DNA from 3 places in the Paenibacillus sp. G2S3 genome. Region 1 is predicted to be linked to each of the others. Evidence: riboswitches for the same ligand, from Rfam matches in the RefSeq annotation. Region 1 holds a riboswitch; each other region holds the start of a gene.
What was found. Region 1 has a riboswitch for cobalamin ahead of QNH28_RS02365 (anaerobic ribonucleoside triphosphate reductase). Riboswitches for the same ligand answer to the same signal wherever they lie in the genome.

Region 1 (11,056 bases):
TAATAATCGTTCAACCTCTTTGGTTAGCCCATTACGTTCGGCTCTCAGTTGTTCTGTTTCTTGTCGCAGGCCCCGGCGCTTCTCATCCCAATCCAGTAATTCATTCAGTGGGAAGTCGATTCTTTTCCAGGTGGCAGTGTTTCTTACTAGTTCTTGATTATCCTTAATCCAGTTCATTTCCAGCATATCGCTCGCTCCTTTTTGTTTAAAAGATAAGAAAGTGTAAGTTTCACACTTCACTTTATCCTTCTATTTCTCGCACAAAACTTACCGTCCTTATAAGACGCCGAAGATATTTATGCTTGAAAAAACGCAAAAAACGCCCTCATCCATGGGACGAGGAGCGTCAGCTCGCGGTGCCACCCAGGTTGATCGAATCTCCTTAACAACAGGAAAAAATTCGACCCTCTTTGGTCTTCGCGGTAACGGGCGAAACCCGGTGAACTTAGGGAGTCATTATAGGCTCCGGTCGCAGACGCCTCACGGTTGGATGCCGGTCATTGGCCTGATTCTTGGATTTAATATTGTTGCTTAGTATATCGCAAGAGTGGGATGAGCGCAAGCGTTTATGGTTTGACAATAATATCTAATCTGCGATAGGATTAATATTAATTTAAAGTATTCCTGTCGGGATAAATGTTTGCAGTGTGAGCTGCTTAATGGGATGAAAGAGGTGGAGAAGTGGCTAAAATTGTTGTGATTAACGGAACGCCTTCTTTGGTATCGCGCATCAATGCAGTTATAGAGTATGCGGAGGCAGGCTTAACGGATCAGGGTTTTGAGGTTGAGCGTATTAACGTTGCAGAGCTGCCAGCGGAAGATTTGATTCATACCAAGTTTGAGAGTGATTCTATCGTCAAAGCGAACGGTCTTGTAGCCGAAGCGGATGCGGTAATCGTGGTTAGCCCTGTTTATAAGGCCTCTTATACAGGTGTACTAAAGACCTTCTTGGATCTAGTGCCACAGAAGGGATTAGCCGGCAAAATCGTACTCCCGCTCTTCATGGGTGGCAGTCTTGCACATCTTCTCACGATTGATTATGCTTTGAAACCTGTGTTGTCTGTACTCGGTGCACGCTACATTCTTGGTGGAGTGTATGCTGTGGATTCTCAGGTGGTTCGTAATGATCACGGAGTGGTAGAGCTTGCTGAGGAGCTGAAGCTACGTCTGAATGATGCGTTAGCTGAGCTTGCAGAAGAAACTACACATCGTGTGGAACGTAAGGCATAAGATAAACAGCACTCCGATGTGGAGTGCTCCATAATAAACGTATAAGCGTCTCTTTCCTACCTGGTATCAGGGAAAGGGACGCTTTTTGCATACTATTTCATTTTTGGATGTGGGGAATAGAATTGAAGAACGGACGTTTATTTCTTATCATAGCCTATTTATTGCTTGTTATTTCAGCTTGCAGTCCACAGGATGATCGGGTCAGTGATGCCAAACCAGATGAAGCATATCAACGATGGAGTTATGACGTTGGTTCCATATTTGGAGACAAACCGTTTAAGCTTCCAGTCTATGATCCAACAATAGGCCCTCTTGAGATGGTCTACAATATCTCTGAATCTTCTTTTTCATTCGAGTTATACCGTTCAGAGGCTTATGGAATCCGAAAGGAGCTATCAGGTCTCCATACCGTAAATGATCTCTATTACTCTTTTTCTTATATGGATCCAAAGCGAAGGTTAAGCGATTCCGAGATTGCCTCCCGTTTTGGTCTTGAAGTGGAGCCATCTCCCAGCCTTTCAAAATATGAGAGGGGAGATATCCAGATTTATCAGCTGGATGGTAATGACAATGGTGAAAGGCAACAATCCATCCTGAATTTTTTGGAGGAAAAAAAGATTAACTCTGCCCAGATTCTAATCTTCGACTTGGAGAATAATACGAATCTAGAATTTCATTTCGTGAGGGAAGAGCATAGTGAAGTAATATCATTTTCTGTGCAAGCGCTAAACGAATTGGCAAGGTATCTGGGGGATATCGACAAGGAGTAGACATTGTAGACATAGCAAAAAGGCCATCTCACTGTGAAAGTAGAGAATGGCCTCTTTTTATATACGGATCGTTATATATCCAGTCTTACAAATCGTCGAATCCGTTATCGTCGCCAACTTTACCATAGTTACGGGACTTGGCTTCGAAGAAATCGGTTTTCGTAGCATTCAGTGCATCGTCGGAGAAAGGCTTGATCCAAGGCATGCAGTTAACATCAACACCTTGGTAAGCTTTTTCCATACCCATCAAAGTCAGACGCTTGTTCGCTGTATATTTGATGTAGTCGCTAAGCTCGTTAAGGTCAATACCGCGAACATTAGTAAGGGTGTAGTAAGCCCAGTTGGTTTCAAGCTCTACTGCGCGGTCGATCGTACGATACACGTAATCCATGTTCTCTTTAGTGTTCAACTCAGGGAAATCTACAAGCAGCTGCTTAAATACTTCTGCGAAGAAGTAGCAGTGCTGATTCTCGTCACGTTGGATATAAGAGATCATTTGGCTGGTCGCCATCATCTTCTGGTCACGGGCCAGATTGTAGAAGAAGGCGAAGGTGCTGTAGAAGAAAATCCCTTCCAAGATGAGATCCGCTACCAGCGCATGGAAAAAGGTCTGTCTCGTAGGGTTATCACGGAACTCTTGATAAATATCAGAGATAAACTGATTGCGTTCCAGCAGGACAGGGTCTTTTTTCCAATATTCAAAAATTTCTTTCTGCTCACTTTCCGACACGATAGAGGAAAGAACATAGGAATAGGATTGGTTATGCACCACTTCTTGTTGGCCAATAATGGCAGAGATAGCTTCTAGAGAAGAGTCAGTAAAATAACGCTTCACGTCGCTTACGAACATCGTCTGCATCGAATCCAGCACAGCGAGTAGGGAGATATTAATCTTAAATACGCGTTGTTCCTCGGCATCCAGCATCGGGAATTGTTGCGCATCCTTGGACATTGGGATTTCATCCGCGATCCAGTGATTAAGCAGCAGCACCTTGTACAGCTTGTACATATGTGGCATGCGGATATCGTTCCAGTTCAGAATACCGGAGCACTCACCGTCGATGATGCGTGTGGATTGGTTGGGCGCTTCAGTGTTAAAAATCTTTTGTAGTTGCATTTATTTTCCCTCCATTTTTTTGCGCGGTTAATTCGTCTTGTCTGATCTTTAATTAAATTAGGTTGATGAAGTAACGGAGAGAAAGTTTGGAGCTGTAGGAGCGATAGCGTTCGCCTTTATCCTCGGATTTCTACCGTGAAGACGGTATAAATCAAGAAACCTGAGGATAACAGCGACCGGAAGCCCAAACATTTCTCGCAGTTACGATTAAATCACCAAATTTTTTAAAGCAGTAAGACTCTTAGCTAGCGCAAGAATCACACTCTTCTATTGTCAAAGCACGGCTACGCACATAATAAGTTGATTTCAATCCGCCCTTCCAGGCATTCAGATGCAGCTCAAGGAACTCGGTAGCCTTGATGTCAGGACGAACATACAGGTTGAAGCTTTGGCCTTGATCGACGTGACGCTGACGAGCAGAAGCCATGCGAATCGACCAGTTTTGGTCAATCGTAAATGCAGTTTTGTAGTACCAAATCGTCTTGTCGGACAGATCCGGTGCTGGGTTAGCGATCTTGTAAGTTGTTTTCTCTTCATAGGAAAGCAGTTCATACAAAGGATCAATGCTGGCTGTGGAGCCGGCAATAATCGATGTGGAGCCGTTCGGTGCAATCGCGAACATCCATGCGTTACGAACACCGTCTTTAGCCACTTCTTCTTGCAGCTCGCGCCATTGTTCAGTGGTTACATATTTACCTTCTTGTTCACCGCTAACGTAGCCTCGTGAAGTAAAGTATGCACCTGTCTCCCAATCGGAACCGGCGAACTTCGGATAACGGCCTTTTTCACGGGCAAGCTCCATGCTCGAACGAACCAACAGGTAGTTGATGTGTTCATACAAATGATTGTTATATTCTACGGCTTCATCGGATTCCCAACGAATGCCCTTGAGTGCCAATAGGTGATGCAAGCCGAATGTGCCGAGACCTACTGCGCGGTACTGGCTGTTCGTGTATTGTGCTTGCAGAACTTCAATATTATTAATGTCGATTACGTTGTCCAGCATACGTACTTGGATAGGTACAAGTCTTTCCAGCACACCAGCTGGAATTGCACGTGCCAAGTGAATTGAATTCAGGTTGCAGACTACGAAGTCCCCAGGGATTTTGGAGATAACAATCCGGGTCTTGCCATCTTTGGTTACTAATTCTTCCTGTTCAATAACGGTAGCGGATTGATTCTGCATAATTTCAGTACATAGGTTGGAAGAGAAGACCATACCTTGGTGACGGTTCGGGTTCGTCCGGTTAACCGTATCACGGTAGAACATATACGGAGTACCTGTTTCAAGTTGCGATTTCATAATCCGTTTCATGATGTCGATCGCAGGAACGGTAATCCGGGACAATTCCAGATTGGCTGTAGCTTCAGCATATTTTTCACGGAAAGTACCTTTACCAAGCTCTTCATCGTAGAAGTCTTCCAGACCGAGTGGACGACCATTCTCATCCGTCCAGCCCATAACCTTCTTCACTTCATGTGGGCAGAAGAGGTTCCAGTGGCTGCGTGATTCTACAGCTTCCATGAACAAGTCCGGCAGGGTTACACCGTGGAACACGTCATGTGCACGCATACGCTCGTCACCATTGTTCAGCTTAAGATCAAGGAAAGCGAGAATATCTTTATGGAATACATCAAGGTAGACAGCGACAGCACCTTTACGTGTACCAAGCTGATCTACGCTGACTGCTGTATTGTTCAATTGGCGAATCCAAGGGATTACGCCGGAGCTAGTGTTCTTGTGGCCACGGATATCCGAACCGCGTGCCCGTACTTTACCAAGGTAGACGCCGATACCGCCGCCCATTTTGCTAAGGCGCGCTACATCTGTATTGGAATCAAAGATGCCTTCTAGGGAATCGTCTACCGTATCGATGAAGCAGCTGGAGAGCTGTCCAGCGACCTTTTTGCCGGCATTGGACATTGTAGGGGTAGCAGCTGTCATGTAGATGTTACTCATAGCCCAGTAAGCTTCTTTTACAAGCTCAAGACGTTTCTCGGCTGGCTCAGTGTGCATGAGGTACATAGCGATAATCATGTAACGTTCTTGCGGAAGCTCCATTACACGGCCGTCAAAATCATGCGCTAAATAACGGTCGGATAGCGTAAGCAGACCAATATAATCGAATAGAAGGTCGCGCGTATAATCGATACATCCACCTAGCTCGACGATTTGTTCTTTAGTGTAGTGAGTTAGAAGCTCTTCACGATAGATTCCTTTTTTAACAAGATCCGTAATTAGTGGGTACAGCTCACCGTATGGCTCTTCTGGATAAGCTTTATAGCGGCGATGAACGGCTGCTTTTTTATAAAGGGTAGTCAGAAGGGCACGGGCAGCTGCAAACTTCCAAGTAGGCTCTTCTTTCGTTACAAGCTCAAGAGCGCTCATAGTGAAGGCGTTGCTGATTTCTTCTCCGCTTACGGAGTCACGGCGCAGTTTGGAAATTACTCCCCGCAGCAAAGTTTCTTTATTCAGTTGATCAAGACCATCCAAGATACGGTCGGCGTAGACGGAAAGGCGGTTCTCATCAAAAGCCAGTTGGCGATTGTCTGGTTTTACTACGAATTGTGGCATAGTTATTTCATCCCTTCTCATTTTGGGTAAATTTTCAATATCAAAAATTGATATATTATAGCGCAGTAGGCTGCCACAGAAAGACCTCCGAGCCGTGCATACTGGCCGGAATGTCGATTATGCGTTGGTTAGAGCTTCCTCGGTAAGGAAGTGTAGTATCTTTCAAATCTTCTATAAATCGTCCATCTATTAATACTTGACACTGTGAAAGTAGATTCCACTCCGGCGAACCGGGAAGGGCTGTAATTTCCTCGTACGTATAACCGCTGTAAATCCAGATGGAGAACCCTGGCAGCACGGTGCGAAGCTCATGGATGAACCCAAGCACCTCTTCTGCAGAGAAAAAAGGATCGCCGCCTGCCAGTGTTAGACCATCCAGCAAAGGGTTAGCGGCGATTTCTGCAATAATTTCATGTTGACGTTCTAAGGTGAAGACTTCTCCATATTTAAAGTTCCAGGTCTCGGGATTAAAACATCCCGGGCAACGATGGCGGCAGCCGCTGAGAAAGAGGACGGCCCGCATGCCCTCTCCCTCGTTAATCGACTCCGGATAGTAACCACAAATATTCATAGATGCTTAACGCGATCCCGTACTTCGGCTTGTTTGGCGGCATTAAAGCGGGTCTGATAGTCGCCAGTTAAATAACCAGTAACTCTGCGCAAACGACGGATGTGCACGTCATTCTCATGTGCGTCGCAGGAAGGACAGTTTGTCCCAATTACGCCTTCGTATCCGCAGCCGGAGCAGCGGTCAATCGGATGGTTAATGCTGAAATAGCTAACCTGTTGTTCGAGCGCGTATTTAATGATTTTGATAAAAGCGGATGGATTACTACGGGCATTGCCATTTAATTCGACATAAGAAATAGCCCCGGCATTGCAGTATTCATGGAAAGGAGCTTCCAAGCTGATTTTCTGAGCAGCACCTAGATCATAGTATACAGGGATGTGGAAAGAGTTCGTATAATACTCACGGTCAGTTACACCTGGGATCGAGCCCAGCACCTTGCGATCAATCTTGGTGAATTTACCGGACAAGCCTTCTGCTGGTGTTGCGAACAAAGTGATGTTGAGATTCAGTTCCTCACTTTTCCGATCGCAATACTCCCGCATATGACGCACGATAGCCACGGCTTTGGCATGTATTTCCATATCCTCGCCATGGTGTTTGCCATACATAGCTTTCATGCATTCCGCCATACCAATAAAGCCAAGGGATAGACTACCATGCTTCAGTAGTTCACCTACAGAGTCTTCAGGAGCGAGATTCTCGCCGCCTTCCCAGACGCCTTCTCGCATCATGAAATCGGACGCTTTAGCTTTTTGTGCGGCTTGGATGTTGAAACGATGAAGAAGTCCTTCCAGCGCAATGTCCATATAATGATTTAGATCTTCATAGAAGCCAGCTTCGTCTGCGACAGTACGGCGGCCGGTTACTGTGCCATGTGCCAGACCGAGTCGAACCAGATTCAAAGTATTGAAGGAAAGGTTACCCTTCCCGGAGCAATGATTACGCCCAAAACGGTCACCGAGCACTCGTGTTCGGCAGCCCATTGTGGCAAATTCCGTATCAGGATCACTTGGATTATAATACTGCAAGTTGAGCGGAGCGTCCAGATTAGCGAAGTTCGGATATAGTCTGCGTGCAGAACATTTCGCCGCTTTTAGGAACAATTCATAGTTAGGATCGCCTTGCTGTTGGTTGATTCCTTGCTTACATTTAAAAATCTGAATCGGGAACACGGGTGTTTCTCCGCTGCCAAGTCCGTTCATCGTTGCTGTTAGCAGGGAGCTGATCACAAGCTGACCTTCTGGTGAAGTACAAGTTCCGTAGTTAATGCTGGTGAACGGAATTTGCCCACCGGATCGGCTGGACATGGTATTCAAATTATGTACCATACTTTCCGCCGCTTGTAGGGTTTCAATTTCGGTCTCTTTCAGTGCAAAACGGAACGCCTTCGGATATAACTCCGCCAGATCGGTCCGGCTCATCGTAATCTCGCCCAAAGATTCATCAGCTTGTCCTTCTTCAAAATAATCCAGACCCTTGCGGAACAGCTTAGCGAAGGATTTAGTTACATAAGGTGCTAGATCATAGTCGAGCTTATTGGCGGATACACCGCCATATTGAGCATTTTGCTGGGATTGAAAAATGATTGCTACCAGTGACATAGCCGTCATTATGGAGTTCGGAGGACGAACACTGCCGTTGCCGGTGTTGAAGCCTTCGCGGAGAAGCTTATCAAACGGGATAAAAATACAGTTCGTCGTTCCAATCGCATATTGATCCAGATCATGCACATAGACAACATTGTCATCAATGGCCTGCACTAGCTGTGGTGGCATCGTAAAGTTACGGGCATACCATTTCGAATATTCACTGCCGAACTTGCTCATTTTACCGGAGAAACTCTCTCCGTTCAAATTGGCATTCTCGCGCAGTAGGTCCAAATCCCGGCTGTCGATAATATCACGCCCTAAATCAATGAGCTCCTCTAAAAGAACTTCTCGTGCATTTGTTGTACCGTTAAATTGTCTCTCCAACAACGTCATTGTATAGCTCTCCTCTCAGTATAAAAGAAAAACATCTATCGTTCTATCATTAAGAAGTTGGACCACATAAGCGGCCGTATATTCATTGTGATCTCATAAAAAAAGCATCCCCTAGCGAGGATGGCAGAAAATGCCCGATGCGTTATGTAAATATCCACATAGATATTTGCAGTGGTCTATAAGAAGATGACCGCATGCGGACACCGTTCCTGTTCCTCGCAGGCATTCATATGTTGGTGTCGTCGAAACAGGCAGGTCTCCTGGCTTCCGTAGGACCTCTCAGCGCCTTCCCAAGGGTCTTCATAACCCTCAGTGGCTTCTGCCAGGAGATCTGTCCATCTTAAGCTTCTAAAAGCTTGTGAAGGGCATCCGGTTACAGTGGCGGGACCGCAGCGGATTTTCACCGTACTTCCCTATTAAGCTCTAACTCCTATAAAGGATCAAAGCGCCTGTCTCCACTATATTTTGTTGTCGTTAGATAAAAATAACCCAAGATGTTGTGTTTGTAAACAGTTTTTTAGAAAACCCGCGCGGGGAGTGGGTTCTTCAAAAGTACTCCACAAATGATCCACAGGCTGTCCATAAGTAATCCACAATTGATCCACAGGCACATGGAAAATGATTCATAAATTGTCCGAAAAAACGCCACAAAGAGTCCATAAATGTAGTGCGGACGACCCTAGAATTCATGTAAGAAAAAATACCTGTGGCGAAAGGCATGTTTCGGAGTACTTGGAGGAAAAGAAGGGGTATAATAACGCTGGCATCGTTTGTGGGAGATCGGTGAAGTTGTTACAATAGAAGAAGACACATACTTTTTAAATTCCGAGGAGGTATTCTCATGCCTATTGCTGAAGTAACCGTTATTCCGATTGGAACAGGCAGTACCAGCCTTAGCAGCTATGTTGCGGATATGCAGCGAGTGCTGAAGACGGTAGAAGGAATTACTTATGAACTTACATCCATGGGAACAATCATCGAAGGGTCTCTTCAGCGTATTTTTGCAGCAGTCGAAGCGCTGCATGAATCTCCTTTTGCTGCAGGTGCAGAGCGTGTCTCTACCTCACTTAAAATAGACGACCGCCGCGATAAGCCCTCCACTAGCCGTGGAAAGCTGGAGTCTGTGGAGTGTAAACTACAGGTGGAATAGTAGTTCGGGAGAGTAGGGGATAGGGAGAAATTGGCTTGCGTTTCTGACTGAAAGTTGTATAATATTTTTTGTTTGACAGAAAAATCAGCCTTAAGCTGGTGTAGCTCAGGGGTAGAGCAACGCACTCGTAATGCGTAGGCCGGGGGTTCAATTCCCTTCACCAGCATATCTAAGAATTGCGCAATGGCACGGTTTCCTGGATTTCGGGACCGTGCCATTTGTCTTGAAATCACCTATCTTCTAACATTCTTCTAACCTTTGCCTGCGGTCGGGGCTCTAAATGGATAGACATCTAATTACCAATTTACCCAAGCGATATAGTAGGGATTGCATAAGCTAAGATGAACTTAAATGCAAAGGAGGAAATTTAAAATGAGCGAAAATGTTGCTGGTTTTGGTGGTGTTGGATATGGTGGTGGTATCGGAGGAGCCTTTACATCTACCGGTGCAATCTTGGTACTGTTTATCCTCCTTGTAATTATTTCTAAGACTATCTTGCTATAAAATGTGAAGGACATTTTGGTTGGAAGCTTGAGGATGTTCTTCCACTGAGTTATATCAGCCTTATTCTGGTGTAGCCCAGGAGTTCAATTCCCTTCATCAGCATATCTAAGAATGGCATAACGGCGCGGTTTTCGGGGATCCCGGAACCGTGCCGTTTGTCTTGAAAACACCTATCTTCTAGCCTTTACTCAAGTAAAATGGAGGAATGACCCAGTCTCTCTTGTGTGATATTTGGGTGTACACCGAAGACGAGATTCGCCCCGAAGACTATACATCAATCATACGTGCAGGCAGGTTGCAGTGCTTACCTTTAGGTAAGTACGTGAACTAAAAGTGCATACTTACGCGATGGCAAGATGGGAGGTATACTCAAGTCCTAAATCTGATTCAAACATGGAGGATACACCATTGAAAACACTTATTGTCGTCACACACCCAAGCATCGAAACATCTGTTGTTAATAAACGCTGGATCGAAGAACTCCGTAAATATCCAGACAAATATACGGTGCACGAGCTGCACAAAGCCTATCCCGATGAAAAAATCAACGTGGAAAAGGAACAACAACTGATTGAAGCGCATGATAAGCTTGTCTTACAATTCCCTGTCTATTGGTTTAGTAGTCCACCTCTGCTTAAAAAGTGGCTGGACGAAGTATTTACTTACGGATGGGCATACGGCTCGAAGAGTGATAAATTAAGAAATCGAAAAATCGCATTGGCTGTCACCGCCGGAGGAAGAGAAAAAGACTTTAGTGAAGAAGGTAAACTCCGCTACGGGCTTGACCGTATTTTATCTCCCTTTGACACGACTTTTTTGTACTGCAACGCTGATTATCGTTTCTTCTATGCCTTCTATGGCACGGAATATGAAACGGTAGGAAGTACGGATTACTTAAAGAAATTGGACATCAGTTCGCAAGGCTATGTTGAATTTATCGAAAATATGTAATTAGAGTTGAAACAAAAAGCAGCATTTTCATTAATGAAAATGCTGCTTTTATCATAAGTCGTTAAATTGTAATCGGTATTGTTATCTCTTGCGCGGCTGGAACGAAGTTTTTCTCTCCCCAAGTGCACATCATATCCAGCACCGGAATAAGCGATTGGCCTTTCTCGGTCAAGGAATACTCAACTTTAGGGGGAATCTGGGGGAAT
Region 2 (11,056 bases), 380 kb from region 1:
ATGGGCACTATCCTCGTCGTTTAAACCGTTAAGCGAGATTGTGTCAGGAAGTATCAACTTTATACCGAAACAGTTCACATTCCAGAACTATTACGACATCTTCGTGAAGGAACCACTGTTCCTCAGATGGATGTTCAACAGTGCACTTATCGCTGTAGTTTCAACGCTGTGCAATATCTTGTTCAACTCTATGGCAGGCTATGCCCTTGCGCGTATTGATTTTACAGGCAGCAAGGTTGTGTTTTTTCTTATCTTGGCAGTACAGATGATTCCCGGTCAATTGACTATCGTGCCTGCTTATCTGATCATGAAACAGCTTGATTTGTTGAACACTTATGCCGCGCTGACGCTGCCGATGATGGTAAATGCGACGTTCATCTTTATGATGCGGCAATTCTTCCTGAGCTTTCCGAAAGAGCTGGAAGAGGCTGCCGAGATGGACGGTCTAAATAAGTTCGGAACATTTTTCCGCATTGCTCTGCCACTGGCTATCCCCGCATTGGCAGCTCAGACGATCTTTGTATTCATGGGAGCATGGAATGAATTTCTGAAGCCACTGATGTTCATGTCAGACAAGTCGATGTTCACACTGACACTCGGTCTCAATACATTTAAGGGCCAGTATATTAGCCATTGGAATTATATTATGGCCGCATCGATGGTGTTTACCCTACCCGCACTACTTATTTATGCATTCTTCAACCGCTTCTTTATAAAAGGAATTACGTTTACCGGAAGCAAATAATTCGATTTACTAGGACCGCCACTGATCTTAAATCAGGGCGGTTTTTTGATATGTTCATGAATTGTTACCATTCTATCGATCTTATATGGGGAAGTTGGGGTATAAAAGGAAGGGAAGAGGTAAAACTATGTTCACTAAATAGAACTGGAAGAAATTTAAATGCGGAGGTAAATGATGACACAGAATAAAGGAAATTCACAACGTCAGATTCGAACTTCAATTCTTTGTTTGATCTGTGCCTGCACCGTCCTATTAAGTGGCTGCTCTAAAGCTGCCAATGAAACCACACAAGTAACTCCAACGCCTACAACAGAAGCCACTGCACCTGCAGCTACGAACAGTGCCACTGAACAACCCAATACCTCGTCCGGTACAAATACAGAGGGACTTCCGGCGGGTGTTAGTGTTAAGAGGGTGATTAAGGAAGTTGCTTTAAAGGATGGCTATCATAAAAAGATTGAGCTGCTGACAGACGGCGGCAAGCGGGTTACCATAACGGATGCGACTCAAAAGATTGTTTTGCAGCAGATTGAATATGATGGGAGGATTACTACGTCTAAAGGTAAACAGGTTACCATTAAAGTCGAAGGTGGGGGAGAGCAAAGCATAACCATTCCCGATCATTTAGTGATCGAAGATGAGGACAAGCTTGGATTGATGCCAGGTGTTGATATCGAGTGGACAGTGAATGCCGAGGGGCAAATCGAAAGTGTTGAACTGGAGGATTAAAAGAGATACTGAGGTGGCTGGCTAGATGAAATTTCTAATCGTATTTGGCAGTATAGTGGTTCCCATCGTGATGCTAATGATACAACATAAATGGATAAAGTGGCGTATTGTTTTTAATGTCGCTTCTGTGTTATCTACGCTTATTTTAGGTAATATTTCTGCCCTAGCCATATATGAAATATTAAGAGATAACACGGTATTTATGACCTCGATCCATGCGATTTTTCTGAATCCGATGTTCCTTTTGACAGGAGCCTATCTTGGAGTATATCTGGTCTATCGCTTGATGTTGATGACTTATGAAGAAGTATACGTATGATGTACTTAAAAGTAGGAGTGTCCCCGTGAAGGGACACTCCTATTCATGTTATGCAGCGAAAGCTAAGAAGACTTTCCTACAACGTTTGTTCCACTCTTCGTGATCTTGTACGTAAGGATATCACCATTCCAGAAGTGGAATTTCAGGATAACCTCTCCGTCTTTAACATCTTTAAAGAACGCTGGTAGCAGCTTGATTTCTTTCGTGTTATAAGAGGGAGAGAAGGTATTGCCGAACTCCTTGAATGGAGTCCAGTCCTGCGGGCCTGCATTGCCACCAGCGGTATAGACAGCCTCCATCGTGGCAAGCTGGTTACCGTTAAAGGTAGTTGGAATCGCAAACGATTCAGTCGTCCCTTTGGCATCGCTTAATTTGGCAGTGTCATTCACGATGATCTTTAGTCTCCACGCAACACCTTTGTTGAATTTCAGCGTTAGCACGGCATTTTCACCGTATTTTTGCGAAGCTGTGAGTTTTTTGAGTTGGCTGGCCTTGAGTGTGAGCTCCTCGCCATTCAAGGTGTAATCTTTGCCCTTGGTTAAATATTTCCCATTTACACTAATCGTTGTTAGCTTATTGCCGTTTAGGTTCAGCTTCACCTTGGTGTCTTTGATCGTTGCACCTTTTTTTAGATAGACCAGATCGCTCTCGGTGCTGGAGGAACGTTCCTTCAGACCAGACATTAATACGTTGTGGAGCTCGGAATCGGACCACTTATACGTTTTGCGGTTGAAATGTTGCCCGTTATCCCAGAGCATGGAAGTCATTTTCTTTTCTTTTAAATAATAGGTAAGATACTCGAAGAATTTCAGTTTCTCGCCTTGTTCAATCACACCTGTGTCTTTATCGAAGCCCAGTAGTCCGAACTCACCGACGATGACAGGAATACCTTTAGCTACAAATGTGTTGTAAACGTTATCAAAAGTTTGGATGATATCGTTTTTTGTATCTTTTTCAAACGTGGTGTAACCAGCGATATTCACACTGAACGGCCAGAAGCCATAGTAGTGAACGGTCGCGATTATGTTCGGATCTTTAAGAGCTGTAATCGTCTTGTAAAGCTGATCCATTCTAGGTTGCGTAGGAGAAGTCTCTAATGAAGGTAGAACTAGCGGACGGACATCATTCTTTCCACCGGAGTTCCGAACGATCTGATGGAAGGAAGTGTTGAGCTCTGTAAGCATTTGCTCCATCTTCGCTTCATCGGTGCTTCCGCCATCTGTGAAGCGGGGTTCATTGATGCTTTCGAACATCAGCTTATCGGATTTATCCTTGAAGCGGTCCGCAATTTGAGTCCATGCTGCATTATAACGCGCCAGTGTCTCATCATGCTTCTCTTCTATATGACTTACCCATAACCAGGAGTCGTGATGGACGTTAATCATTACATATAACTTGGCGTCCAGCGCCCAGCCTACAACTTCTTCGACACGGTCGAGGTAAGCTTTTTCAATAGTGTAGTTCGGTGCTTCGCCTATGTGTGAATCCCAAGTGATAGGAATACGGATACTTTTGTAGCCTTGTGCGGCGATTTTCTTAATCAGTTCTTGGGTCACACGCGGATTGCCCCAGGAGGTTTCATCCTCACCTGTAGCATCTAGAGTATTGCCAAGGTTCCATCCGGGCTGCATATCGTCTACATAGGATTGGATCTTACTCTTTGGTGCTGCCTTAGCTTGTTGCTCGTCCTTAGTAGCAGCGGCGGCAATGGATGAGAACAAAGAGAGCAGAAGAGCGGTGACAAGGGTCAATGATAAGAAGGATTTCTGGATTCGAGTAGTCATTGAATTCTCCTTTGTAAGATCATTTTTGAGGATGCTTAAACCTGACCTTCCTTAGTACTTTGGTGCTTAGATGAACACGTACACCTCCAATATTTTGTTGTAAACGCTTACCAAATACCCTAACATAGAACATTTGCTGTGAGTACCTTACTAATTTGTGGTAAATTCATATATGAATTAGTGATTTGAAGTGATTCCAAAGTTATGGAGGGCAATCCAGTGAGCAGATTTCATTACATAGGCTCGGCTACAGAGCTTCCGTTAGGAGAAAGAGGCAGTGTGCTGTCAGCAAAGACATATAATGAAGTGAAAAATTCCCCGGAGTATAAGAAACAAAGAGAGGCTCTGCGCCTGCAAGGCATAATTCCTTTGGATGACATCGCAGATCTATCTCATTTAAGAGATGAGGACTGTCTTGTATATGACTCGGAAGAAGATGCAGCGGGAGTTTTTATAGAGGAACTTGGGTATTGGAACGATGAGATTCGCAAGCATTTTCGGAGTCCGTATGTGTACCGGATTTCACCGAATTGGGGTGGCTTCTCTGTATCGCCTAAGCTAAAAGATACTCTACCGGGATCGTATAACGCCTCACTCAAGTGTTGTAAGGAGTTATTTAAGCTTATGACAGATTATGGGGTATCTGGTGCCGAGTTTGAGCTTTATACATGCTGGGCTGAGGAAGAAGGGCTCCCACGTAATAAAAAGTATGATCGAATCCTTGATTTGGCCTCTTTGTCACTGGAGGAGGGCTTTGAGCTGAGGGAAAAAGAGTATATTGTGGTTAAAATGATTTGATATTCAATAGGATTATCGCTAGCTACTCGTTATACAAAAAACAAATATTGCATGACAAAAGCAACTATATTAGATATGATGAAGCATGAAAAAATTAATATTAGCAATAGGTGCCAATTATGAATGTTTCGGAGATACAATCATAGATTGGTTAAATGGAAAGCGGGTGTGAATCCCGCGCGGTCCCGCCGCTGTGAAAGAGGAATCCTTGCAAGGTACCACTGGGAAACTGGGAAGGTAGCAAGGGTGATGATACTTGAGCCAGAATATCTGCCTGTTTCTGATACACCATTAAACTCTACGAGCGATAGAGAGGTGTTTGATATAGTATATGCCTGCTATTGTTGCGGTTCACTATCTTAAACCTCTTGACGTTATGTTGAGTGGTTTTTTTGTAGTGTTAAAAATATAAGAAAGTATAAGTTTAGCATCTATACTCTATGTCTTATATTTCTCGCTAAACGCATACCGTCCTTATAAGGACGCCGAGGGCGTTATGCTTGGAAAGTTTATTCTGTTTTTTAACATAGGAAGAGAAGGGAAGGGTTATGGAAACATGAAGAAAAATAAGTTTTTAGCTTGGTTACTTATTGTAGCAGTATTTATCACGACGTTCTCTACAAGTATAATCCCGGCTCATGCGAATGAAGCAATTGCTGATAGTGCAGTTGTAAGAACAGAGGTTGATCAAGCTCTACTAGAGCAGATTAATGCGCTAGTACAAGAGCCAGATACAGAGAAGCCTACTATTTCAATAGAAGGTATACAAGATAAACAGGAAGTATCCAGTAAAGATGTAAGCTTCAAAGTAGTGGTTACAGACAATGTTTATAAAGACATTATACCAGTAGTAAAGCTGAACCAAGTCGTTCTGACAGCTACTAATGGTGAGTACAAAGCATCTCTAAACCCAGGTAGTAACGTAATCGCAGTAACAGCTATAGATGGCGCAGGAAACAAAGCAGATAATGTAACCTATCAGGTTACTTATAAAATCACTGCTAAAGAACAGTTAGATAAAAGCTTGGCCTACATCGTTAACACCGTAAAGAATCCGTCATTTGGAACAGGTAGCGGAGAATGGTCGATTCTTTCTCTAGCACGTGCGAACTACAAGGTTCCTAACGGTTATTACAATCTCTATTACAACAATGTAGCAACGCGAATAGCAACGATAATTAAGGATGGAAAACTCGACGCTAATAAAAGCACAGAGAATTCCAGAGCAATTCTAGGACTGACCTCTATCGGAAAAGATATCACGAATGTTGCAGGTCATGATCTAAGAAATGCACTCGCTGATTATCAATATATTCAGAAGCAAGGGAACAACGGTCCCATATTTGCTCTGATTGCACTAGATAGTCATAACTATGACATTCCAGTATTATTCCCTGATCCTGATGAGAAGGGAGTAATATATCAAAGCACAAGAGAAAACCTGGTTCAGTACATCTTAGATAGAGAAGTTAAAAAAGGTGCAGCAGATGCCGGGGGCTGGGCTTTAGGTGTAACCAAAGCCGACGTCGATATGACCGGGATGGCGATGCAAGCACTTGCGCCTTATTACGCAAAGGATTCTAATGTAAAAGCTGCCGTGGATCGGGCGATTACATGGTTATCGAGTGTACAAAATGCTCAAGGTGGATTTACAAGCTGGGGAAGCACAAGCAGTGAGAGCATCGCACAGGTTGTTGTTGCCTTAACTGGCGTAGGTGTAGACCCGCACAGTGACCCTAGGTTTATTAAAGAAGGAAATTCACTTATAGATGCTTTACTTAGCTTCTCTGGGCCGGATGGTGGATTCAAGCATATTCTCACCGGAAAAGTAGACGCTATGGCTACGGATCAAGGTACATATGCACTCGTATCCTATGATCGTCTGATCAATAATAGCAACCGTCTCTATGACATGAATGATGTTCAATTAGAGCAGCCGGAAGTGCCGACTTCAGATGTAGCCAAGCTACATTTGGATAAGAGCCTTGCCTATCTTGTTAAAACCGTAACGAATCCGACCTATTTCGGAGAGTGGTCCATTCTTTCTTTAGCACGTGCAAACTACGATGTGCCTAATGGTTATTATGATCTCTATTACAACAATATAGCTACGAAAGTAGCAGCCTTAATAAAGGATGGAAAACTCGATACTACTGTAAGTACAGAGTATTCCAGATTGATTTTAGGACTTACCTCTATTGGAAAAGATATCACTAATGTCGCGGGGTATGATCTGAGAAAAACGCTTGCTGATTATCAATACATTCAGAAGCAAGGAAATAATGGTCCTATATTTGCTCTGATTGCGCTAGATAGTCATAACTATGATATTCCCGTAGCGCCAGCAGGTAAAGTTCAAACCACAAGAGAAAACCTGATTCAGTATATTTTAGATAATGAGATTAAAAAGGGTACAGTAGAAGCCGGTGGTTGGGCATTAGGTACGGCGAAAGCCGATGTCGATATGACTGCTATGGCAATACAAGCACTTGCACCTTATTACGCAAAGGATTCTAATGTAAAAGCTGCCGTAGATCGGGCCATTCTATGGTTATCAATTAATCAAAATAATGATGGTAGTTATACAAGCTGGGGAAGCACAAGTAGTGAAAGCATCTCGCAAGTTATTGTTGCTTTAACTAGCGTAGGTGTAAACCCAGACAATGATGTTAGGTTTATCAAGAATGGCAAGTCCCTTATTGATGCATTACTTGCCTTTGCTGCACCTGATGGTGGATTTAAGCACACCTTAACAGGATCAGTAAATGGAATGGCTACGGATCAAGGTACGTATGCACTCGTATCTTATGATCGTCTGCTTAAGGATAGTAACCGTCTCTTTGATATGAATGATGTGAAATTGGAACAACCAGAAGGACCGGGACCTGGGCAACCAGAGGGTCCAAAAGAACTTCCTTTACCGTCTGGTGATAACCCAAAAGTTGATATCCCAAATGACTCTCAAGATTATATCGTTCCGATCAGCACAGGAGATAGCAACAAGGAAATAACGGTAGTTATTCCTAAAGACCAACAATCGAAAGTTAGTGTTAGTTTACCTAGTAACAGCGACCTTCCTCAGATAGAGGCTACCAAAGGTGACGTATCTGTAGTCATTCCTAAGGGTGCAAAAGTTACCAGTGGAGATGCCTCAGCGATTGAACTGATGTCACCTTTAACAGGCACAGAAGCTGCACTAAAAGATAGTCTGAATCAGATTATTTCCCAGGATAAGAAGCTGGAGAGCATTATTCAAGCGTTTTCCATGGGTGGCAGCGCAAGAGTAGAATTTAGTCAATTTATAACATTAACCTTTAAGGACCTTAAAGGAAAAGATGCAGCTTATATTCAAGAGGGTACACCTCATGCGATTCAAAAATTTGCAAGTGATGACTTAGGCATTGCGAGCGGCAAGTCTGAGTATGCCTTTGATAGTGGAAATGACTTAATCGTAAAAACCAATCACTTCACTGATTACATTGCGTACACATCCAGTGTAGTTCAGACACCTGGTGGCGACGGTGGTAGTGGCAATGGTGAAGGAAATGGCGGTGGCAATGGTGGAGGAACTACTCCATCGAAGCAATATGTAACCCTATCCGTGGATAAGCTTACGATTAAGAAGGGATACGTTGTTCCATCTGTACAGGTAGAGCTACAATCTGGTGACACAGTGTGGTCTTTATTCGAAAGAGTACTAGATAGCCGCGGTATCGACTATAGATATTCTTGGAACAGTACATTTGGAAGTGTGTATGTTGAATCCATAGCTGGTGATGGAGAATTTGACCATGGTAGCGGTAGTGGCTGGATGTATAATGTGAACGGAGTTTATCCTAATTATGGTGCATCTTCATATAACCTAAGTGCCGGGGATAGAATTCAGTGGCGTTATACTACGAATTTGGGTGTGGATCTAAATGCACCGATACCAACAGCGAGTCCGACTCCAAAACCAACACCTAAACCTAGCGGTACTCCTGCTCCGGGTGATGTAACTATTCCGGAAGGTAACGGTAATCCGACAGCGAGTCCATCTCCAACAGCGACTCCTAATGATATCAAGCAAGTGTATAAAGACGCCGATAAGATCTCATCATGGGCGTTCTCAGCGATTGAAACAGCTACAGTAAAAGGGTACATCCAAGGTAACAATGGTCAGGTGAATCCGAAGGATTACATTACAAAAGCAGAATTTACTAAGATCCTAGTATCAGCATTGGAACTGGATACCAAGAGTGACAAAGGCATTACCTATAAGGATGTAGCTCTGGGAGATTGGTTCTATCCATATGTGAATGCTGCTCATAAAGCAGGGTTAATTACAGGCTTTAATAATGAATTTAAGCCAAATGACAAGATTACTCGCGAGCAAATGGCAGCCATAATCGTCAGAGCATTATCAATCCCGGCTACGAAGCCAGGGACAGCCATTAAAGATATCAATACCGCGTCCGCGTGGGCAAAAGCAGATGTGGAAACCATTGTTGCCACCGGACTTATGTTAGGCGATAATAATCAGTTTAAGCCTAAAGAGCTTGTAACTAGAGAAATGGCAGCTGTGGTAGCTACTAGAACCCATGATTATAAGAGTGGCGACAAAGCAGTTAGTCCATATATTCAAAACACAGCAGCCTTTTTGCAAAAAACAGTAACAAACCCGGTCATCGCCTCGGTTGGCGGGGATTGGACAGTGTTTGGGCTGGCACGTTCTGGTGTGAAGGTTCCAGATAGTTATTACGCTAAGTACTATGCGAATGTAGAAGCAACCCTTAAAGAAAAAGCTGGGAAGCTGCATAGCGTAAAATATACGGAATATGATAGAGTTATTTTGGCATTAACTTCAATCGGTAAAAATATTGATAAAGTGGCGGGTTATAACCTACTGGAACCGCTCGCGGATTTTGATACTGTAATCAAGCAAGGTATTAATGGACCTGTGTTTGCCTTGATTGCACTGGATAGTAATCATTACGACATTCCAGTGGTTAAGGATGTTAAGACGCAGACAACAAGAGAGATGCTCATTGATTACATTTTGGGCAGAGAGATCAACGGTGGCGGATGGGCACTAGGCAGTAATGCTACTGCGGCCGATCCGGATATCACTGGGATGGTTATTCAAAGCTTGACCCCTTATTACAAAACGAATGCCAAAGTAACGGCTGCTGTGGATCGTGGAATTGCTTGGTTATCCAAAACGCAAACAGCAGACGGAGGTTATGCAAGCTGGGAGTCTACGAACTCCGAAAGCATTGCTCAGGTGATCGTAGCTTTAGCTGGCCTTGGTATAGATCCGCATAAGGATTCCAGATTCATTAAAAATGGCCGATCAGCGGTAGATGCGTTGCTTGGCTTTGCTGCACCTGAAGGTGGCTTCTATCACGTGAAGCAGGGTGGAGTAGGTAACGGGGGCGCGAAACCCGGAGAAGTAGATCTTATGGCTACGGATCAAGCGATGTATGCAACGGTCGCTTATGATCGGCTGGTTAAGGGTCAGACGAGTCTTTATGACATGAAAGACGTTAAATAGAACTTTATTTAAAGAGATAAGCAAGGGTAGCATGTATACCCTTGCTTATTATTTAAGGTGGGGAACTTAAGAAATGAATAAGAAAAAATGGCTAACAGCGATACTAATTATTGGTGTGTTGGCGATTGCCTTCTTTTGGGGCGGGAATTATCAGAAGAGCCCGAACAAGGTTGCAAGTAACAATGTTGAATCTCAAGTTGTAGAATCAGCCAATACGGCTTCCAATCAGAATGTTGATGTAGAGCCTACAACCTCAAGTGATGCAGAGACAACGGAGATAGCTCCTACAGCTACACCTGATGAAACAGCTAAGCCTGTTGAAACGGTAAAACCAACAGAAGAGGTAACGCCAACCGAAACTGCGGTAACAGAGGTTGAAAAGCCGACCGCAACACCTAAATCGGATACACAGGCACAACCGACCGCAACACCGAAAGCGGCTAAAACATCCGTGCCGGAAACGAAAGCGACGGCAAAACCAGTAACCAAACCGGATTCAAAAGTAGCGACAACAGAAACCAAGCAGGAACCGAAAAAGGATAAATTCCTTACCGATCCAGTGCCGAGCGGGAAACCTAAGCCCGTGGAATGGCAAGATGCAACGGTAGATAAGAAGAAGCAATTAACGGCTACTTTGTCTGTGTCGGCAGCAACGATTTTAGATAATATGGATATTTTCAATAAGGATAAGGTTGAAGTATTGCCTGCAGATGGTATCATTTATAAAGCGCAGAAGGTAACCTTTTATGAAGGGGAGTCTGTGTTTGATGTTTTGCTAAGAGAGATGAAGAAGAATAAAATCCATATGGAATTCAGCATGACCCCGATCTATAACAGTAATTATATTGAAGGCATAAATAATCTGTATGAATTTGATGCTGGAGAGCTCAGTGGATGGATGTACAAAGTAAATGGCTGGTTCCCTAACTATGGCAGCAGTCGTTATGTGCTTAAGGACGGCGATGTCGTTGAATGGGTATACACCTGTGATTTAGGTCGAGATGTAGGTGGTTATGTAGCCACAGGAGGAGCACAGAAATAATGAAGGATAGCTTTTCTACCTTTCATCCGTTTGTGAATTTTCTTTATTTTGTTGTTGTGTTGTTATTTAGCATGGTGTTCATGCATCCCATATTTCAGGTGATTGC
Region 3 (11,056 bases), 2.3 Mb from region 1:
AGCACCCTCTTAGTGGAGATGAAGGTCTGGTGATGATCGGTTCGCAACGAGACCGGAGTCTGCAAGCGGGTAGACTAAAGCCGGTATACACCTTGAAGCAAGGTCTTTCCATTCAAGAAACGGGTTATACCCAGCATGTTCCGATTGCCGAATATCTATTGCCGGAGCTGGATGGAAGGGATGGGGGAGATTTCAGTGGTGTTGTGATTAGCGATGAGCTTTACAAGGCTATTGATCCCGTACAGACCGATTTGTATACAGGATTTTATATGGATGACTTTCCGCGAACGGTAGGGATAGCGGCAGATCTTGCCCATAAAGGCAAAAGGTCTTATGAAAGTAACTCGCCATACGCGATTGTTGTTAGCGGCACGCTGTTTGAAATACAGAGAACACTGTACAATACGATGCTGTTCGCTTCTTTATTGGTGGGTACTGTCTTTTTCATTGCAGCCGGCAGCTTCCTTTACTTCCGGTTGTATACAGATCTAGATCATGATCGTCTTCAATATTCTACATTGTCCAAAATGGGACTTACAGATCAGGAGCTAAACCGAATTGTAACGATTCAATTGTCTTTGTTATTTTTTGTGCCGGTTGGGGTGGCCATTTTGCATAGTGTGTTTGCCTTTATTGCGCTTCAGCGGTTGTTCTACTTATCAATTGCTGTGGAGACCGGGGCGGTATTATTGGGATATCTGGCTGTCCAGGGGCTTTACTTCTTTTTTATTCGCAGCCGTTATTTACGCAACTTGAAGAAGAACTTGATCTAAATAATGGGGGTTACGAAATGCAAGCATGGATTACAGATTTTATGGAGCAGTTTGGTTACTTTGGTATTTTCCTGATGCTCGCTTTTGAAAATATATTTCCACCGATTCCTTCTGAAGTGATTCTCCCTTTTGGCGGATTCATGACAACCACAACGAATTTGACCATTCCTGGTGTAATCATTGCTGCTACGCTTGGCTCACTGCTCGGTGCAGTGATTCTCTATTATATCGGTCGTTTGTTGGATGTAAGTCGCTTGGAAAAGATCGTTGAACGCTGGGGCGGTCTACTCCGAATTAGCAAAAAAGACATCCACAAGGCTGACGCTTGGTTTGACAAATATGGCTATTGGACCGTATTATTTTGTCGGATGGTTCCATTGGTGCGAAGTCTGATTTCGATCCCGGCAGGGATGTCGGGTATGAAATTTGGAGTGTTTATGCTCTTCACAACGATTGGTACACTGGGGTGGAATCTGCTGCTTGTGCTTATAGGCGCGGCATTGGGTGAATCCTGGGAAGACATTGCCATGTATATGGATATGTACTCCAACGTAGTGTACGTGCTTCTGGCAGTGGGATTAGTTATCCTTGGGTATCTGTACTTCCGCAAGCGCAGCCGGAAAATGAACACCGAGGGTTGAGCTGAGGAGAACTTATAGATAAAAGTTATGATTAAAAAGGAGGAGAACAAATGGAGCTATTAACGATTATTAAAGCTATTATTTTGGGAATTGTTGAAGGGTTGACCGAATTTGCTCCGGTATCCTCCACAGGTCATATGATTATTGTTGATGATATGTGGTTGAAATCGACAGAGTTATTTGGGCAATATACGGCCAATACGTTCAAAGTGGTTATACAGCTAGGGTCAATCTTAGCGGTTGTTGTTATTTTTAGAAATCGATTCTTTGAACTGTTGGGCTTAAAGCGTTTCAGTCGCAAGCAGTTAGACCCTGTAACCGAGGAACAACCACAGCTTGAAAAAGGCGGCCACCTTAAGCTTACGCAGGTGCTTGTAGGTTTAGTGCCAGCAGGTGTGCTGGGCGTTCTGTTTAATGATTATATTGATGAGCATTTATTCTCTACATCCACCGTGTTAATCGGTCTAGTAGTTGGTGCTGTATTAATGATTATTGCGGATCTGTTCGGACCAAAGAAGATTCAAACAGAGAGTGTCGATCAGATTACATACAAGCAGGCGCTAGGTGTTGGTCTTGTCCAATGCTTCTCGTTATGGCCGGGATTTTCACGGTCCGGGTCGACGATTTCTGGTGGTGTCCTCCTTGGTATGAGTCACCGGGCTGCTGCTGATTTCACGTTTATCATGGCTGTTCCAATCATGGCAGGGGCCAGTCTACTCTCCCTGATGAAGAACTGGGAATACTTCACCATCGATGCCCTGCCGTTCTTCATCGCAGGCTTTATCAGTGCCTTTGTGTTTGCGCTATTATCGATGCGTTTCTTCCTGAAATTGATCAACCGGATTAAGCTTTTACCATTTGCTATATACCGGATAATACTTGCTGCTGTAGTATATTTCGTATTTTTCTAAATCCGTTATAAGGAATCGATATAACAGAAGCCCCCGTAATCTATTGCAGATGATGGGGGCTTTCACGTATGATGACATCAGATTAAGACACTCACTTTATTAATTATAAGGATAAAGTAAAAGTTTCACTTTATCTTTATAATTCTCGCATAAACGCTTACCGTCCTTAAAAGGACGCCGAAGGCGTTTTAGCTTGATAATATCGGAGACAGGTGCTTGCCGGGAATTAGTAATTCGGTAGGCTTAATAGGGAAATTCGGTTCGAAGCCGATGCGGTCCCGCCACTGTAACGGAAGAGTCCATAGCAACATATGTCACTGGCAATTTACTACTGCTGGGAAGACTGCTAAGGATGCTGACACCGCTAGCCAGGAGACCTGCCTGTTTCAACAGCACTGCTTCACCTACGGAGGATAGGAAGGTGTTAGACGTTAACCATAGGTATATTATGGGCGTCTTTCCCTTTGACTTTTTTAGGGAAGGGCGCTCTTTTTTATAGGAATGCAAGTGATATCGAGTCCAAAATAAGATGATGGAGAAGGGGAGCTGCAAAGTGACGAACAAAGTAAAAGTAAGTAATCTTGGTTACCCAAGAATCGGAAAAAACCGCGAGTGGAAGAAAACGTTGGAAGCCTTCTGGGCGGGAAAAATAAATGAGGAAGAGTTCCGTACTGAAATGGCAGGAATTCAGCTTCAGCATTTGAAGACTCAGCAGGAGGCAGGAATTGATTTAATTCCGGTAAACGATTTTACATTCTACGATCATGTGCTAGATACAGCTGTAATGTTCGGGATCGTACCTCCACGTTATGCGTATGATGGTGGCGACATTGGGCTTGATCTTTATTTTGCGATGGCTAGAGGAAATGCTGAGGCTACCGCTTGCGAGATGACTAAATGGTTCAATACGAACTATCATTACATCGTTCCAGAGATCGGTGCACAAACGCCGCGTCTGACCGAGAATAAACCACTGGAAGCTTATCGTTTTGCCAAGTCCCAAGCGGGAATTGAGGGTAAACCTGTGGTTTTAGGCCTTTATACCTTCCTTAAGCTGTCAAAAGGTTTTGCATCTGCGGATATTGCGAAGATTGCTGCTCGGTTTCTTCCGGTTTACGTTCAGCTGTTGCAGGAATTGAAGCAAGAAGGAGTAGGCTGGGTACAGATTGATGAACCGGCGATTGTTACAGGAATAAATGAATCAGAATTATCATTACTTAACTCGATATACACTGAAATTGCTGACTCCGTGCCAGGCTTAAATATTATTCTGCAAACTTACTTTGAAGCTGCTGAACCGCTGGAAGAACTGCTTAAGCTTCCTGTACAGGGTTTAGGTCTTGATTTTGTCCATGATGGTGGAACAAATCTGGCATCGATTGAACGTCTTGGCTGGCCTGAGGATAAATGGCTGGGAGCGGGTATTATTGACGGACGCAACATCTGGCGCTCGGATCTGGACGCTAAGCTGCAGCTGATCGAGAAGCTGAGTGCACATGTACCGCATAACCGTATTATTCTACAGCCTTCTTGCAGTTTGCTGCATGTTCCGGTTACTGTTCAGGGTGAGGTGAAGCTGAAGGCCACCGTTAAGGCTGCTTTAGCTTTTGCTGATGAGAAGCTTAGAGAGCTTGGACTGCTTGCTGCAGCCTTAGAGGGTACAGCAGAAGCTGCTGCTGCGTTGACAGCCAGTCGTGAAGCCCTTACTGCCTTCCGTGCACTTCCTGAACGTGGTCGTAAGGATGTGGCCGAGCAAGTTCTCGGACTTACAGATTTACCAGACCAACGTAGCCTACCTTTTGCTGAGCGCCTAAAGGTGCAGCAGGAGAAGTGGCAGCTGCCACTTCTGCCAACAACAACAATCGGAAGCTTTCCACAGACCGTAGAAGTGCGCCAGGCAAGGTTGAAATGGCGTAAAGGCGTATGGAATCAAGAGCGTTACGACGGGTTCGTTCGTGAGCAGATTGCAGATGCAATCACCTTCCAAGAAAAGCTGGGTCTGGATGTACTCGTGCACGGTGAGTTCGAAAGAACCGATATGGTGGAGTTCTTCGGGGAGAAGCTGGATGGTTACTTATTTACTAGTAATGGCTGGGTTCAATCCTACGGATCACGCTGCGTTAAGCCACCAGTTATTTATGCGGATATAGCTTTTATTGAACCTATGACTGTAAAAGAAAGCGTCTATGCTCAGTCGTTAACTTCCCTTCCTGTTAAAGGCATGTTGACTGGTCCGGTTACGATTCTCAATTGGTCTTTCGTACGTGATGATCTTAGTCGGGAAGCAGTAGCGAATCAAATTGCCTTAGCGCTCCGTCATGAAGTTAAAGCGTTGGAGGATGCAGGCATAGAGATGATTCAAGTAGATGAACCGGCTATCCGTGAAGGACTTCCTTTGAAGGCTGAAGATCATGAGGCATACTTGAATTGGGCGGTGAAGTCGTTCCGTATCGCGACGAATCATGTAAAGGCTACGACACAAATTCATACCCACATGTGTTATAGCGAGTTTAATGACATGATAGACTCTATTTCAGCGATGGATGCGGATGTTATCTCTATTGAGACTTCACGTAGCCATGGGGAACTGATCGTTAGCTTTGAGGAGCAGGAGTATGATAAAGGAATCGGTCTTGGTGTATATGACATCCATAGTCCACGGGTTCCTGCTGTAGAAGAAATGACAGCTAATATTGATCGTGCGCTGCGGGTGCTGGATCCGGAACAGTTCTGGATTAATCCGGATTGCGGTCTTAAGACACGTGGCTGGCAGGAGACAGAAGATGCTCTTCGTAACATGGTAAAAGCTGCTGCTATTGCAAGAGAAAAGGCAGGAGTTAGTGCCTCTAAATAGCATAAGAGTTATACAATAAATTAAAGCCGGGGAATTTCTCCCTGGCTTTTTATTTCAGCCACTTGATAATAATTCTCATTCTTGATAGAATGAGAAAAGAAAAGAAGGAACCGTGGAGGGTCCCTTCAAATCATCACCTTATTTACTTTCGAAAGTCTTGCAATCTGTTTCTTCTGCACGTGTAGGTTCTTGGGAGCTGTGGAAAGCTACAAAGATAGAATCAGCACTGCATTTGTTCTCTTCTGCCCAGTGGGTGCAGGAGTTAACTTCGCAAATTACGTCTTTTGCCATGAGGGTTCACCTCCCCTTATAGTGATAGACAGCATCATTAAAAAATTCTCTGTTCAGCAAGGTGGAGCTTGTCCGAACAGAACCGTGCCGCGCCCTCATTCATTATGAATAGAGGGTATTTGGTGTTTTCTGTGTGGCTAGACGTCGTAATTGTACCAAATAAAGCGCATGTAAGCAAACGGGTTATCCAATAACAGAAATGTTATATAATTATGCAAATCTTTATAAAAATATAATTGAAAATGTCCCTATTGATTATTAGACATCTCTCTACCAGATGGCGTTTATGTCATTCAACAAAATGCTTAAAAATTCTAAAGAAATTGTTCAACAATTCCATTTTTCAGTGCAACCTTCCAAGTTTTGGAACGTCATAATAAAGAGTGACGGAAGAGATCTGCTTAGAACAAGACATTCCGTAACGATATTATGATCCGTGCAAGCGGTATCTACTACATTTTTTGGAGGAATGAGAATGCGCAAATGGGGTCTGCATTACTTATGTTTATTAATTCTTGCGGTAATCTTGGCGGGTTGTGGCTCAGCGGATAGGAATTCAGCGGCAGATAGTTCGGCAAAACAAAATGGTAGTATGAGTAATGAGGCAGCAGCAGAGGTACAATCGCAAAACTCGATAGCCTCATCTGCGGATCAAAGTACCGCGGCAGCGCCTGAGATAGAAGCAGGTGGCAGCGAGAACTTGGCTGTAAAGGGTTCCACATCAGAAAATACAGTTCAAGCAAGTGCAGGATTTACTGGTAGTGATGTAGTAGCAGGTTTGAACAAGAAGCTAATCTATAAAGCGAATCTTAATATGGAAGTAGAAGACTATGGAAAAGCACAGACTGAAATACGTAATTTAGTAACTATGGCTAATGGATATATTATTGAATTTAATGAAAACATGTCGCAGTACGAGCAAGGTGGAACGTTTATCCTTAAGGTGCCTGCCTCTGGGTTCTCACCTTTTCTGAATAAATTGGAACAAGTAAAACACGAATCTCTACAGCGCAGCATTCAAGGTCAGGATGTCTCTGAAGAGTATGTTGATCTGGAGTCGCGTTTGAAAGCAAAGCAGCTAATGGAAGCACAATATACAGAATTTATGAAAAAAGCAACGAAATCCACTGATCTGGTCGCCTTCGCGAACGAGCTTGGTTCGATTCAGGAAAGCATTGAGCAGATTAAAGGCAGAATGCGTTATATCAATCAGAATGTATCCTTCTCTACGGTAGAACTGAGAGTGTATCAGACAGATGAAAGCATTGCTGTGAAGGAGAAGGAGGAGCAAGGGCCGTTACTGGAACGTGCTTCAGATGCTCTAAATGGAAGCTTAAATGCATTATCTGTGATGTTTCAGTGGATTGTCGTTATCCTTGCAGGAGCGTTACCGATACTTATCGGGGCTGCCATTATTTTAGCTATTGTATTAGTTTCCCGTAAAAATATACGCGAGCGTCGGGAGCAGCAGGCCCAGCGGATTCGTCAGCGAAATAAAGAAATGAACAGTGAGCAAGTCATCCCTGCAGCAACAGAGCCTAAGAAGGAAATTTCAGAAGAAGATCTAAAGGTAAGTGAGGACTCAGAGGACTCAAAGAAAGAATAGCCCTAATAAAGAAAAACGGTTGTCATCCTAAAAGGACGACAACCGTTTCTTTGTGTGTTTAGGATTGATATTTAGGCAGGCTGAAAGAGTACGCGATACTCCCCATAGCCTTCCTTCTCTAAATCCTCTTTCGGAATAAAACGTAGCGCCGCTGAATTTATGCAATAGCGCAGGCCGTTTTCTCCGGGACCATCGTCGAAGACATGCCCTAGATGGGAATCCGCTACTTTGCTGCGCACTTCTGTCCGAACCATCAAATGGCTGAGATCCGTCTTTTCCTTCACAGCGTAGTCCCGGATCGGACGAGTGAAGCTTGGCCAGCCGCAACCGGAATCGTATTTATCCTGCGAGCTGAATAACGGTTCGCCAGATACGATGTCTACATAAATACCATCTCCATGGTGATCCCAAAAATCATTCCGGAAAGGAGATTCTGTTGCACTGTTCTGAGTGACTTCATATTGAAGAGGGGTTAAACGTTCTTTCAAACTTTGTTTGTCCTCTTTATGTGTCCAGTGGGTTTCGATAAAATCCTCTCGGCCAGAACCTTTGCGATACCGTTTGTAGTGGCCTGGATTCTTATGATGGTAACCTTGATGATATTCTTCGGCAGGATAGAAGGTGGCTGCCGGGAGAATCGGGGTTACGATCGGACTAGAGAACCGACCGCTTGCTTGCAGAGCTGCCTTGGAAGCTTCTGCTTGTTCTTTTTGTTCCTCCGAATGGGTAAAGATTGCTGTTCCGTAAGAAGTCCCGCGATCATGGAATTGTCCACCTGCGTCGGTAGGGTCAATTTGCTGCCAGAACAGCTCAAGTAACTTACTATAAGGGAAAATATCTGGGTTGAACGTAATTTGTACAGCTTCAACATGTCCTGTCGTTTCAGAACAAACCTCTTCATAGGTTGGGTTCACTGTATGACCGCCGGTATAGCCAGAGACGACACTAATGATACCTGGCAATTCTTCGAACGGCGAGACCATGCACCAGAAGCATCCACCTGCAAAGGTTGCTTTTTCTGTCTTGGTACTTATATGGTTAGTCTGATGTTCACTCATTGATATCCCTCCATTCACATAATGCAATTAAATAGATCACAATTTAATTATAAAGCAAATACTAACTGCCTGCCAGTTTGTAATCGATAAGTTCTTTCGCTATCGGCTATTCTTCGCTTCTTGAGAGCGCGGACGCAAGCTTAGTCCAGCGATAATTAGCACAGCGACATAGGCGATGATGGCAATAATCGTACTTACAGGGTCCTGGAACAGATGATCCCCGAGGAAAGCGTATAATGCAATCCCCGGTATTTTTCCTATGCCGGAAGCTGCAATATAGCTCCAAAAAGGCAGACCAGCAGCTCCAGCGTAGATGTTAACCGCTGTTTGGGGAATGATAGGCACGAGTCGTGCTAGGACAATCGAAGCGAAAGGTCGCCGCTCAATGCCTACTGTGAACTTTTCGAGTGCGGGAATAGAGGCTAAATAAGCTCTCGCTTGGTTTTGAAATAAGTACTTCACAACGCCAAAAAGGATTGCGGCAGCCAAATTTGTAGCTAGCCAGCAAATCAAGGCACCCGCTAAACTTCCGTATGCATAACCGAAGAATCCGATGACAGCTTTATAAGGAACAACTGGAAACAAAGCAAGTAAAGTTGCGATCCCTATAGAACTGAAAAGATTATGATCCTCTTTCATCCAGCTTAGGATGTCATATCTGTAGATAAACGCAAGGATTGTACCCGAAACATAAAGAATAATCGAGAACCATTTCTTCATAGATAATATGCCCCTTCTTCCATTCATTCATCTCATCATACGGGATAAAGAATAAATATTGAAGTAAAGATCAATTGTCAGAGAATGAGAAGCAGGTATAATAGCATTTGTAGAGAACAAAGAGAAAAGTACGAGTTATTGAAGTGTATAAGAGGGGGAAAGATCAGTGATTGCACCTGAACGTAAAAGAGTCGCCATAGTAGGAATCGGCAATATCGCCCGCAAAGTATATTTGCCACTGCTCTCTCAGCATGATCATGCAGAGGTAGTTGGTGTTCTTAGTCATTCACCGACAACGGTGGAGCAAGCCGTTCATACCTACCGTTTTCCTAAAGGGACAACGAATTTGGAAGAACTATTTTCTTGGGATCTGGATGCAGTATTTGTACATAGCCCAACGACTACTCATTATGATATAGTAACAAAATGTCTCGAACGTGGGATTTCGGTATATGTAGATAAGCCACTTTCCTATGATCTTGAAGAGTCCAGAAGGATGGCGGAGCTAGCACAAGATAAAGGGCTTTTACTAGGAGTGGGCTTTAATCGACGTTTTGCCCCTATGTATGTCACCGCCAAGCAATGGCTTGAGGAAGTCGGTGGAATTAGCCATTGTAATGCGATTAAACATCGAACGAAGCTACAAACAGGCAGCACCCGCGAAACCGTGCATGATGATCTGATCCATCTGCTTGACCTGCTGTTGTGGTTGTGCGGAGATCATTATGAACTGCTTCGTAGTCATCTTCACTCTAGTGGAGAAGGTCGTCTACTACAGGCATCTGGAATGTTGGGCTGGAATCATAGCGCAGTAGGGATGTACAGCATGGTTCGTCAAGCTGGAGTGAATCTGGAGAAGCTTGAGCTGCACGGAAATGGCAGATCGGTGGAAGTAGTGGATCTGGACAAGGCCATTCTTTATGAAAAGGATGCCTTACCGCATATTCAAAGCTTTGGAAGCTGGGATACTGTGCTGGATAGAAGAGGTTTTAGTGGAGTGGTGAACGATTTTCTAAGCAACATAAATACACCGGAGAAATGCAGCATTGCTGCTTCAGCGGTACTGCCTAGTCATATGCTGGCGGCACAGCTTACTGAATGAGGTCTCTGAGAAAGGAGAAGAATATATGGAGGATAACCGTAAATTAGTGGAGGAACAGATCATCGAAAGCTATAAGCGCGAAGAAGAGATGATGATTCTTGTATTCGCTCAGTGGTGTGTAAATAATGGACTCGATCCACATGCTCTATACTTGCAGGCTTATCCGCAGCAGGAAGGGAATGAAGCCTTGCGTCATGCGCTTACCCTCACGGTTTCTGCGGAGGAAGCGGGGGACATTTCCGATGACACCGTTCTAGGTGTACTTTCTTTATTTGGAAATGATGACTTGGCACAAATCGTAACTGAAGCGATTGCTCAAAGGGGATCTAAAGGACCTGTGGGGGATTGACATTGGGGATATAATAATAGAGTCAGATGAACTTTTTTCGGTAAACGATGTTCATCATGGTTAAAATGTGTTAATATTATATATACTAACTAATAGTAAGTTTCGCTAGTGAGAGGTGAGAACAATGGAAGAACATCAATTTGCGATGTGTCCCAGATTTGAGACAGCCTTCTCTTTCTTAGGCAAACGTTGGAATGGACTTATTATTCAGACATTGATGAGTGGACCGAAGCGGTTTAAAGATATCTCCGGCCTCATTCCTTCAATGAGCGATAAGATGCTGTCCGAGCGGATGAAGGATTTGGAAGGTGAGGGTATCCTCGTTAGACATGTATACCCAGAAACACCCGTACGTATTGAGTACGAATTAACAGACAAAGGCCGTGCGTTGCAGCCTGTTATGCAGCAGATTCAGTCTTGGGCTGAGAGCTGGGTAGACTAAAAATCACAGTAATGTTGTGGCCCTTTTTCCGGAATGGTGGAAAAGGGGCTTTTCAATTTCTAAATATTAGACAGTGACAGCTTTGTTCCAATCCTTTATGCTTGAAAAAAACTTGCACAGTTTAAAAATAATTGTAATATAATAGAAAAACATTGTATGATCCTTAAATGGAAGCGCTCGCGTATTGGTTTTTGCTCAAATCTACTCAGCTGGAGTACAGGCATAGCAAAACTATTAGGAGGCGAGGGAGATGAAGACGAAGACGACCCTGTTTTCCCGGGAAATAACGTATGGAAAAAAGGATGTTGC

Region 2: linked by a shared signal. The riboswitch ahead of QNH28_RS03995 (S-layer homology domain-containing protein) and the one ahead of QNH28_RS02365 (anaerobic ribonucleoside triphosphate reductase) in region 1 are both predicted to bind cobalamin.
Region 3: linked by a shared signal. The riboswitch ahead of metE (5-methyltetrahydropteroyltriglutamate--homocysteine S-methyltransferase) and the one ahead of QNH28_RS02365 (anaerobic ribonucleoside triphosphate reductase) in region 1 are both predicted to bind cobalamin.

The regions. Positions count from the first base shown of each region.
Region 1 is NZ_CP126095.1:522,426-533,481, forward strand. It holds gene serS (serine--tRNA ligase) at 1-186, opposite strand, end outside; gene ssuE (NADPH-dependent FMN reductase) at 682-1,230, shown strand; gene QNH28_RS02345 (hypothetical protein) at 1,338-2,000, shown strand; gene QNH28_RS02350 (ribonucleotide-diphosphate reductase subunit beta) at 2,086-3,117, opposite strand; gene QNH28_RS02355 (ribonucleoside-diphosphate reductase subunit alpha) at 3,359-5,692, opposite strand; gene nrdG (anaerobic ribonucleoside-triphosphate reductase activating protein) at 5,748-6,263, opposite strand; gene QNH28_RS02365 (anaerobic ribonucleoside triphosphate reductase) at 6,260-8,245, opposite strand; cobalamin riboswitch at 8,479-8,713, opposite strand; gene QNH28_RS02370 (MTH1187 family thiamine-binding protein) at 9,087-9,395, shown strand; tRNA gene QNH28_RS02375 (tRNA-Thr) at 9,490-9,561, shown strand; gene QNH28_RS02380 (YjcZ family sporulation protein) at 9,768-9,899, shown strand; gene QNH28_RS02385 (NAD(P)H-dependent oxidoreductase) at 10,308-10,850, shown strand; gene QNH28_RS02390 (winged helix-turn-helix transcriptional regulator) at 10,912-11,056, opposite strand, start outside.
Region 2 is NZ_CP126095.1:903,295-914,350, forward strand. It holds gene QNH28_RS03970 (carbohydrate ABC transporter permease) at 1-745, shown strand, start outside; gene QNH28_RS03975 (hypothetical protein) at 917-1,474, shown strand; gene QNH28_RS03980 (transposase) at 1,500-1,793, shown strand; gene QNH28_RS03985 (cellulase family glycosylhydrolase) at 1,856-3,577, opposite strand; gene QNH28_RS03990 (hypothetical protein) at 3,797-4,375, shown strand; cobalamin riboswitch at 4,467-4,667, shown strand; gene QNH28_RS03995 (S-layer homology domain-containing protein) at 4,932-9,908, shown strand; gene QNH28_RS04000 (DUF4430 domain-containing protein) at 9,982-10,950, shown strand; gene QNH28_RS04005 (energy-coupling factor transporter transmembrane component T) at 10,950-11,056, shown strand, end outside.
Region 3 is NZ_CP126095.1:4,877,987-4,889,042, reverse strand. It holds gene QNH28_RS21535 (ABC transporter permease) at 1-773, shown strand, start outside; gene QNH28_RS21530 (DedA family protein) at 791-1,414, shown strand; gene QNH28_RS21525 (undecaprenyl-diphosphate phosphatase) at 1,465-2,325, shown strand; cobalamin riboswitch at 2,519-2,724, shown strand; gene metE (5-methyltetrahydropteroyltriglutamate--homocysteine S-methyltransferase) at 2,879-5,179, shown strand; gene QNH28_RS21515 (DUF1540 domain-containing protein) at 5,318-5,470, opposite strand; gene QNH28_RS21510 (DUF4349 domain-containing protein) at 5,946-7,076, shown strand; gene msrA (peptide-methionine (S)-S-oxide reductase MsrA) at 7,148-8,134, opposite strand; gene QNH28_RS21500 (TVP38/TMEM64 family protein) at 8,234-8,854, opposite strand; gene QNH28_RS21495 (Gfo/Idh/MocA family protein) at 9,021-9,956, shown strand; gene QNH28_RS21490 (protein YxiS) at 9,982-10,305, shown strand; gene QNH28_RS21485 (winged helix-turn-helix transcriptional regulator) at 10,430-10,747, shown strand; gene QNH28_RS21480 (hypothetical protein) at 10,998-11,056, shown strand, end outside.